2 regions of the Enterobacter sp. WI-ESBL-E8 genome follow, and region 1 is predicted to be linked to the other one. Evidence: predicted binding sites of a transcription regulator. Region 1 holds the regulator's gene; the other holds the start of a gene.
The links. The regulator Fur, encoded in region 1, represses iron uptake genes when iron is present. The targets are predictions, from matches to a motif close to ATAATAATGAGAACNACTATCAA.
Positions count from the first base shown of each region.

Region 2: sodA (superoxide dismutase [Mn]) is a predicted target of Fur. The motif match lies at 2,393-2,415, and genes of this name have one in related genera.

Region 1 is NZ_JBRWXJ010000001.1:1,373,921-1,378,347, reverse strand. Features, by position in the region: gene ybfF (esterase) at 130-903, shown strand; gene ybfE (LexA regulated protein) at 1,032-1,319, shown strand; gene fldA (flavodoxin FldA) at 1,475-2,005, shown strand; gene fur (ferric iron uptake transcriptional regulator) at 2,296-2,742, shown strand; gene chiQ (ChiQ/YbfN family lipoprotein) at 2,850-3,179, opposite strand; gene chiP (chitoporin ChiP) at 3,227-4,427, opposite strand, start outside.
Region 2 is NZ_JBRWXJ010000001.1:4,888,047-4,892,473, reverse strand. Features, by position in the region: gene rhaS (HTH-type transcriptional activator RhaS) at 1-243, shown strand, start outside; gene rhaR (HTH-type transcriptional activator RhaR) at 317-1,165, shown strand; gene rhaT (L-rhamnose/proton symporter RhaT) at 1,166-2,200, opposite strand; gene sodA (superoxide dismutase [Mn]) at 2,489-3,109, shown strand; gene yiiM (6-hydroxyaminopurine reductase) at 3,180-3,854, shown strand; gene cpxA (envelope stress sensor histidine kinase CpxA) at 3,973-4,427, opposite strand, start outside.

The sequences.
Region 1 (4,427 bases):
AATCCCAACAGCGGATAGCGTCAAACCTGGTTGGCAGCAAAAGTCAGATTAAACTGGAACCTTGCAGCCGGGCGGCAGAATGGTCAACATGATACCCTAACCTGACATACGTAAAAAAAGAACTTTGCCATGAAATTGAATACCCGAGCGCAAACTGCACAATCGCCGAACAATAATTCTCCCATCGTACTGGTTCACGGGCTTTTTGGCAGCCTGGATAACCTGGGCGTGCTGGCGCGCGATCTGGTTACCGATCACGATATTTTACAGGTCGATATGCGCAATCACGGTCTTTCCGGGCGTTCAGACGAGATGACCTATGCCGCGATGGCACAGGATCTGCTGGATACGCTGGACGCCAACGGCCTGCAGAAGGTGACGCTCATCGGGCATTCAATGGGCGGCAAAGCGGTGATGGCCCTGACGGCGCTTGCGCCGGAGCGTATTAACGGCCTGGTGGTAATTGATGTTGCGCCCGTGGATTATGACGTCCGCCGACACGACGAGATTTTTGCCGCCATCAATGCGGTCACTGAAGCGGGTGTCGCGACCCGCCAGCAGGCGGCTGCGGTCATGAGTGACCATCTTGATGAAGAAGGCGTTGTGCAATTCCTGCTGAAGTCGTTTGTTGACGGAAAATGGCGTTTTAACGTGCCGGTGCTCTGGGAGCAGTACAACAATATCGTTGGCTGGGAAACGGTACCTGCCTGGCCACACCCTACCCTCTTCATTCGTGGCGGTAACTCTCCTTATGTTACCGACGCGTACCGCGACACCTTGCTGGCACAATTCCCGCAGGCGCGCGCCCACGTGATTGCCGGGGCCGGACACTGGGTTCATGCAGAAAAACCTGACGCCGTGCTGCGCGCCATTCGCCGCTATCTCGCTGATACTGCGAATTGATTAAAAAGAGAGCGACTGGAAGGCTGCGGGCTTCCAGTCGTTGGCGTGCCGTTTTTGGTGATGTATGATGGCGCGCTTATCGCCCGGGCATTAGCAGGGCGGCGTGTTTCCCCCGAAGTCTCAGAATCATGGCCAAAGAACAAACGGACCGTACGACACTAGATCTGTTCGCGAATGAACGTCGACCGGGACGACCCAAGACGAATCCGCTTTCGCGCGATGAACAGCTGCGTATCAATAAACGCAACCAGCTTAAACGCGATAAAAATCGTGGGCTTAAGCGTGTCGAACTGAAGCTTAACGCCGACGCCGTCGATGCGCTTAACGAGCTGGCTGACGCGCGAAATATCAGCCGCAGCGAGCTCATTGAAGAGATGTTGATCGCCCAGCTTGAGACGTTACGCAGCCAGGCATAAGTCTGAAAATCCCCTTTATCGCCCTTTTCATGTAGCACGGAGTGCAGTCCTGCGCGATAGCTGTTTCCGCAGGGTTGCCAGTTCTGCTATTATTGCCCTTATCCGTGGCCGAATTGCGCCACCATACTATTAAGTTTCAAGAGGTTATTTTACTCATGGCAATCATCGGCATTTTCTTTGGCAGTGATACCGGCAATACCGAAAATATCGCAAAAAACATTCAAAAACAGCTCGGTAAAGACGTTGCTGATGTGCATGACATCGCCAAGAGCAGCAAAGAAGATCTCGAAGGCTATGACATTCTTCTGCTGGGTATTCCAACGTGGTACTACGGTGAAGCCCAGTGCGACTGGGATGATTTCTTCCCGACGCTGGAAGAAGTCGACTTCAACGGTAAGCTGGTCGCCCTGTTTGGCTGCGGCGATCAGGAAGACTACGCCGAGTACTTCTGTGACGCGCTGGGGACTATCCGCGACATCATTGAGCCGAATGGCGCCGTGATCGTTGGCCACTGGCCAACTGCCGGTTACCACTTCGAAGCGTCTAAAGGCCTGGCCGATGACGATCATTTCGTGGGTCTGGCCATTGACGAAGACCGTCAGCCAGAGCTGACGGCAGAGCGCGTTGAGAAATGGGTTAAGCAGATCCGTGAGGAACTGCACCTGGACGATATTCTTAACGCCTGATTTTTATCGCGGCGCAGCGGCGGCTGCGCCCATGCTCTAGGTCAAACCGATTAAATTAATCGCTACAATCTTTTAACTTTTTCGCCCAGACCTGTACAATGTCTCCCTGATAAACGTGGTTTTCCATTGAGCAAGTTTGTTGGTGATACCACGTTTTTATAAGCATATTTTGCCTGAGACTTGCAGTTTTCATTTAGCCATGGCAGTTCTATAATGAGACGCATTATCCCGGGTGCATTTTCTGTCACTTCCTACAGAAGTGAATCGTTTAGCAACAGGACAGATTCCGCATGACTGACAACAATACCGCATTAAAGAAGGCTGGCCTGAAAGTTACGCTTCCTCGGTTAAAAATCCTCGAAGTGCTTCAGGGTCCAGACAATCACCATGTCAGTGCGGAAGACCTCTATAAACGTCTTATCGACATGGGTGAAGAGATTGGGCTGGCTACCGTCTATCGCGTGCTGAACCAGTTTGATGACGCGGGCATTGTTACCCGTCATAATTTCGAAGGTGGTAAATCTGTTTTCGAACTGACCCAGCAGCAGCACCACGATCACCTGATCTGCCTCGATTGCGGCAAGGTCATTGAATTTAGCGATGATTCCATTGAATCACGCCAGCGTGAAATCGCCGCACGTCATGGCATCCGCCTGACCAACCACAGCCTGTACCTTTACGGTCACTGCGCTGAAGGCGACTGCCGCGAAGATGACCACGCGCACGACGCAAAATAATCAGTCTTCATACTCTGAGCCAGCCGCAAGGTTGGCTTTTTTTTCGCCTGTTTTCAGGTATAAAAAAGCCCGGTAAGCATAGCGCCACCGGGCATGGTAACAGCAGGTTAGTTACTGTTATTGCTGCGGATCTCTTTCCAGATCTGGTCGCAACGCTTCGCCACTTCCTGATCGTTACCGGTTTTACGCGCCTGGATACAGGCCTGGTAATCCATCACGCGAACATTTTCCTGCGTTGCGAACTGCTCATGCGCCTTCTCTTTTTTCAGCACATTCAACACGCTCTGGCAGGCCTGAATTTTCTCCGGCGAGCCTTCAGCGGTATTGATGCACGCGCTATAAGCTTCCTTCAGCCGGGAATCTTCTTTAGGCGCCTGGCTCTGAGAACACGCCACCAGCCCCGACGCCAGCAGCGCGACAATTACAATTTTTTTCATCATGTGCAGTCTCCGGTCCGGCGGGCGCTAACCCGCCGGACGATTCATCAGAAGATGGTGAACGGTGCGATAACCATGAATTTCACGTCACGTTCATCCTGGAAGATGTTGTTATATCCGCCACCGTAGCTAGGCAGGTCAGAATGGTTGTCATACTGGGTGAAGTGCAGTTTGAACATTGTGCCCTTGGCTCTTCCATCCTGCAGTACATACGCAGCATCCAGACTATAGGCGGATTCCTTCAGGCGCTGGCTCTGATCGTAGATTGGGGCACTACTTGGTTTAGCATCCCAACCGTAAGCATAGGAAGCCCCCACTGACCAACCTGCAAGATTCCAGTTTTTGAGATCGTACATCGCCCCGAAGAAGACTGCTTTTTCACCATTGGCGTTAAAGTCAGAACGGTTATCCCACCAGATATCCAGGCGACCGTTAGAAGATGCATAGGTTGGTGTCATGCGCTGTAAGAAGAAGCCCTGATTACCATCAGCTTTGACCCACGTGCCTTCAAGACGTAGATCCACCTGGCCAATCTTGTAGCCAAAGGTTAAAGCTTGCAGCCAGGCCGTGCCGTCATATAAGTCCCTGGCAAGTGCCACTTCATCGTTGGTACGCAGGTTATTTTGTGCGTCTGCTTTATCTCGCGCACCATAGAATTGATAGCTGGTCGAAAGTGGGCTTCCGGCGATATCGAACTTATAAGATGCTTTGGCAAAATACTGGTCCATGTATCCTTGTGCCTGACCAAATGCCGCTTCCAGCACCAGATTATTTTTGAAATCGTACTTAGCACCAAGAGAATGAAGATAATCTACCCGCGTTTTACGATCGCCCTGGTAGAACTTGTCCATTTCGATATGCCACGGTGCTTTATACTCGTTGGTCCACATATAAGAGAAGCTCAACGCACCCGCATCACCGTAGTCAAAGTTAGCCCCGGCTTCTGCACCCTGATAGGTGCCTGGCATAAAGCTCCAGTGCGGCGCTAACAGCGTCTGGCCGGTGGGCTGAATATAGCCACCGCGCGCCCACACCGGGCCGTATTTAAATTTCGCTGCGGCCTTATAAAGGCTGATTCCGCTCTTATCCCCGGACCAGTCTTCTTTATAGGCTTTGTTGCTGGAGGAGAAGGCAATTTCGTTCGGGTGGCCGCTGTCGCCGTTTTCCGCCATTTCGATTGCCGTGAACGCAGCAATATCCAGACCGAACATATCCGCGGCATAACCCGACTGGAAGTCCAGGTTGGCG
Region 2 (4,427 bases), 3.5 Mb from region 1:
CTGTCGTTACGCACGCTCCATCGTCAGCTGAAGCAGTACACCGGGCTCACGCCGCAGCGCTACCTCAACCGCCTGCGCCTGATCAAAGCGCGTCACCTTTTACGTCACACCGACGAAAGCGTCACGGATATCGCCTATCGCTGCGGTTTCGGCGACAGTAATCACTTTTCGACGCTTTTTCGCCGCGAGTTTAGCTGGTCGCCGCGCGATATCCGTCAGGGGAAGGATGCTTCGCTCCAGTAACGCGAAGGCAATCACCGTTTTATTGCCGTAAAAAGGCTAATAATGTCCGGTTATTCACCGTAGAGGTTGTGGTGTGGCCGCTCAGTTAATACTTCGCAAAGATGATTTTTTTGCCACCGCGAGCCAGGCCGTCGCGGTGGCCGACCGCTATCCGCAAAATGTCTTTGCCGAGCATACCCACGAGTTTTGCGAGCTGGTGCTGGTGTGGCGCGGCAACGGCTTACACATCCTTAACGACCGGCCCTACCGCATCACGCGTGGCGATCTGTTTTACATCCGCGCCGAAGACAAACACGCTTACGCCTCGGTTAACGATCTGGTGTTGCAGAACGTTATCTATTGCCCGGACAGGTTCAAACTGAATGTCGACTGGGCGGCCCATATCCCCGGTTTTCTCAATACCAGAGGCGAACCCCACTGGCGCTTAAGCAGCAACGGCATGGCTCACGTGCGCCAGACGATCTCCCAGATGGAGCAGGAAAGCCAGAAGCACGATCCGGTGGCAAATCCGATGGCGGAACTGCTGTTCGCCCAGCTGGTCATGACCCTCAAACGCCATCGTTACGCTACCGATAACCCCTCCGCAACCGTCCAGGAAGCGCTGCTGGACAAGCTGATCGCCCGGCTTGCGGGCAGCCTGAACAAAAGTTTCGTGCTGGAAAAGTTCTGCGAGCAGGAGCAGTGCAGCGAGCGCGCGCTGCGCCAGCAGTTCCGCACCCAGACGGGGATGACGGTGAACCACTATCTGCGCCAGCTGCGCATCTGCCACGCCCAGTACCTGTTGCAGCATACTGAGCTGATGGTGAGCGAAGTGGCGATGCGCTGCGGATTTGAGGACAGTAATTACTTTTCGGTGGTGTTTAACCGCGAGGTGGGGATGACGCCGGTTCAGTGGCGTCATCGCAGTCGAAAGGCGGCGTAGTCAGCTCGCCATGCCGAGGCCGACAATATTCGCGGCAATGATGATCACCACGCAGCCCAGGCTTAGAACGCCCACCGGACGACGCCCGGCGTTATTCCACTCCTTCAGTACCAGCCCAACCAGTCCGCCACACAGTACGTAGAAGCTCATGTGCAGCATCCAGCTTATGTAGTCGTACTGCGGTGGAATGCTGGCGTGGCCCCAGGCGTAGAAAAAGAACTGCAGATACCACATGAGGCCGCCCAGCATCGACAGCAGCACATTGGTGATGATTAAAGATTTTGCCAGTGAGAAATCGGCTTTTACCGACAAATCCTTCACTTTTGCCAGACGAATGAAGCAGAAGCCGAGGTTGACCAGCGCGCCGCCGCCCATGATGACAACGTAGCTTGGCAGTGCCACGTACAGCGGGTCGACGCCCAGCGCGGCGGCCGCTTCGTGCATGGGCTTCGCGGCGTTCATGGCGAACGACATTCCCGCCGAGAAGATGCCGCACATCACTGCCAGCAGCAGTCCTTTCTTTAGATTAAAGTCTTCGGCTTTGATGCCCATCTTGCGCTCTTTCAACTGACCCGCGCGGGTGACGATACCCACGCCGATCACCGCGACGAGCACGCCCAGCAGCGTCATCTGCCCGCCTTTGGTGTTGATCAATACGTCAACATTGCCGTTAAGAATGGGCGTCATCAGCGTGCCAACGATCAGCGTAATGCCAATCGCGATGCCGATACCCATCGACATCCCGAGATAGCGCATGGTCAGGCCGTAGTTGATGTTGCCGATGCCCCACATCGCGCCGAACAGAAACACCGGCAGCAAGGTGGAGGCATTGAAGGAGGTGAAATAGCCCCAGAAATCCGGGAGCAGCATGGCGCTAATGGTCCACGGCAAAATCAGCCAGGACACGGTACCGCCAACCGACCACATGGTTTCCCACGACCACCCTTTCACCTTTTTGAACGGGGCATAGAAACAGGCTGCACTGGCCGCGCCTATTAAATGCCAGAAGATACCCATCGTAATCGCATGATTCATTTTTACGTCCTCATCGTTTTTATAGCCGGTGGCTTCCCCCCGACTTGATGAGTGTAAAAATTAGGCGGTTCAGGAACCTTCAGAAGGTTGCCGCGCTTTTGTTCTGGATGGCAATCAGCACGTTAACCGGGTGAGCAGACTCACAATTTTGTGATTAGACAAAACCTGAATAACCTTATAAAAACTACGGCATTGATAATCATTTTCAATATCATTTAATTAACTATAATGAACCAACTGCTTACGCGGCATTAACAGCTGTGCCGCCCGACAATAATGGAGAGGATTATGAGTTATACACTGCCATCCCTGCCGTATGCCTACGACGCACTGGAACCGCATTTCGACAAGCAGACGATGGAAATCCATCACACTAAACACCACCAGACCTATGTGAACAACGCGAACGCCGCGCTGGAAAGCCTGCCAGAGTTCGCTAACCTGTCTGCTGAAGAACTGATCACCAAGCTGGACCAGCTGCCAGCGGACAAGAAAACCGTTCTGCGCAACAACGCTGGCGGTCACGCTAACCACAGCCTGTTCTGGAAAGGCCTGAAAACCGGTACCACTCTGCAGGGCGACCTGAAAGCGGCTATCGAGCGCGACTTCGGTTCCGTTGACAACTTCAAAGCGGAATTCGAAAAAGCCGCTGCAACCCGTTTCGGCTCTGGCTGGGCGTGGCTGGTACTGAAAGGTGACAAACTGGCGGTGGTTTCTACCGCTAACCAGGACTCCCCGCTGATGGGTGAAGCGATCTCTGGCGCATCCGGTTTCCCAATCCTGGGTCTGGACGTGTGGGAACACGCTTACTACCTGAAATTCCAGAACCGTCGCCCGGACTACATCAAAGCCTTCTGGGACGTGGTGAACTGGGACGAAGCAGCAGCGCGTTTCGCCGCTAAAAAATAAGGTTGCATTGACGCCTGTGAGAAGCGAGTCTGATGACTCGCTTTTTTTGTATCTGCAGAAAGGAGCAGCGATGCATTATCCGGTGAATGTATTTACAGGCAAGGTAAGGGAATACGACGGCAGCCGCCCGAGCGCCATCGCCAAAATTCAGGTCGACGGTGAGCTGACGCTAACCGACCTCGGGCTTGCCGGTGACGAGCAGGCCGAAAAGAAAATCCACGGCGGGCCAGAGCGCGCGCTGTGCCACTACCCGCGCGAACACTATCAGCACTGGAGAACCGAGTTCCCCGAGCAGGCTGATCTCTTCGTCGCCCCCGCGTTTGGCGAGAACCTCTCCACCGAAGGGCTGACCGAAAAGAACGTGTTTATTGGTGATATCTACCGCTGGGGCGATGCCCTGATTCAGGTGACGCAGCCGCGCTCCCCGTGCTTCAAGCTCAACTTCCATTTCGGCATTCAGGATATGTCCGAGCAGCTGCAAAGCACGGGTAAAACAGGCTGGCTGTACCGCGTGGTGCTGGCAGGGCAGGTATCAGCGGATGCACCGCTGGTGCTGGCATCGCGCCTGAGCGATGTCTCCGTGTATGAGGCCTGCGCGATTGCCTGGCATATGCCGTTCGACGACGAGCAGTATCACCGCCTGCTGTCGGCGGCTGGATTGTCGACAAGCTGGACGAGAACGATGCAGAAGCGGCGCTTAAGCGGCAAGATTGAGGATAATTCGCGGAGATTGTGGGGGAAATAGTCCCCGTAGAGAGTAGGCCGGGTAAGGCGAAGCCGCCACCCGGCATTTTTGCCCCTGCGCCTGTTATTGCCCGGTGGCGCTGCGCTTACCGGGCCTACAATACAGTGCCAGAGGGAAACTACGAACGCTTATACAGCGGCAGCCACAGCGTTAACCGCAATCCGCCCAGCGGGCTGTCGTCGGCTTTGACCCAGCCGCGGTGCTGCTGCATGGCGGTTTCAACAATCGCCAGACCTAGCCCCGTACCGCCAGACTCGCGGTCGCGCGCCTCGTCGGTGCGGTAGAACGGACGGAAAATCTGCTCGCGATCTTCCGGGCTCACGCCAGGACCATCATCATCGACAATGACCGTAATCCCGTCTTTATCCACCGAAAACGCCACTTCAATCTTCGTATGCGAGTAGCGCAGGGCGTTACGCACGATATTCTCCAGCGCGCTTTCCAGCGTGTTGGGGTTACCGTACAGCGGCCATGGCCCCGGCGGGAAGTTGACGGTGAACGATTTGCCCATCTGTTCCGCTTCGAACGCCGCGTTATCCAGCACTTCATGCCACAGATGATTGGCTTTCACCG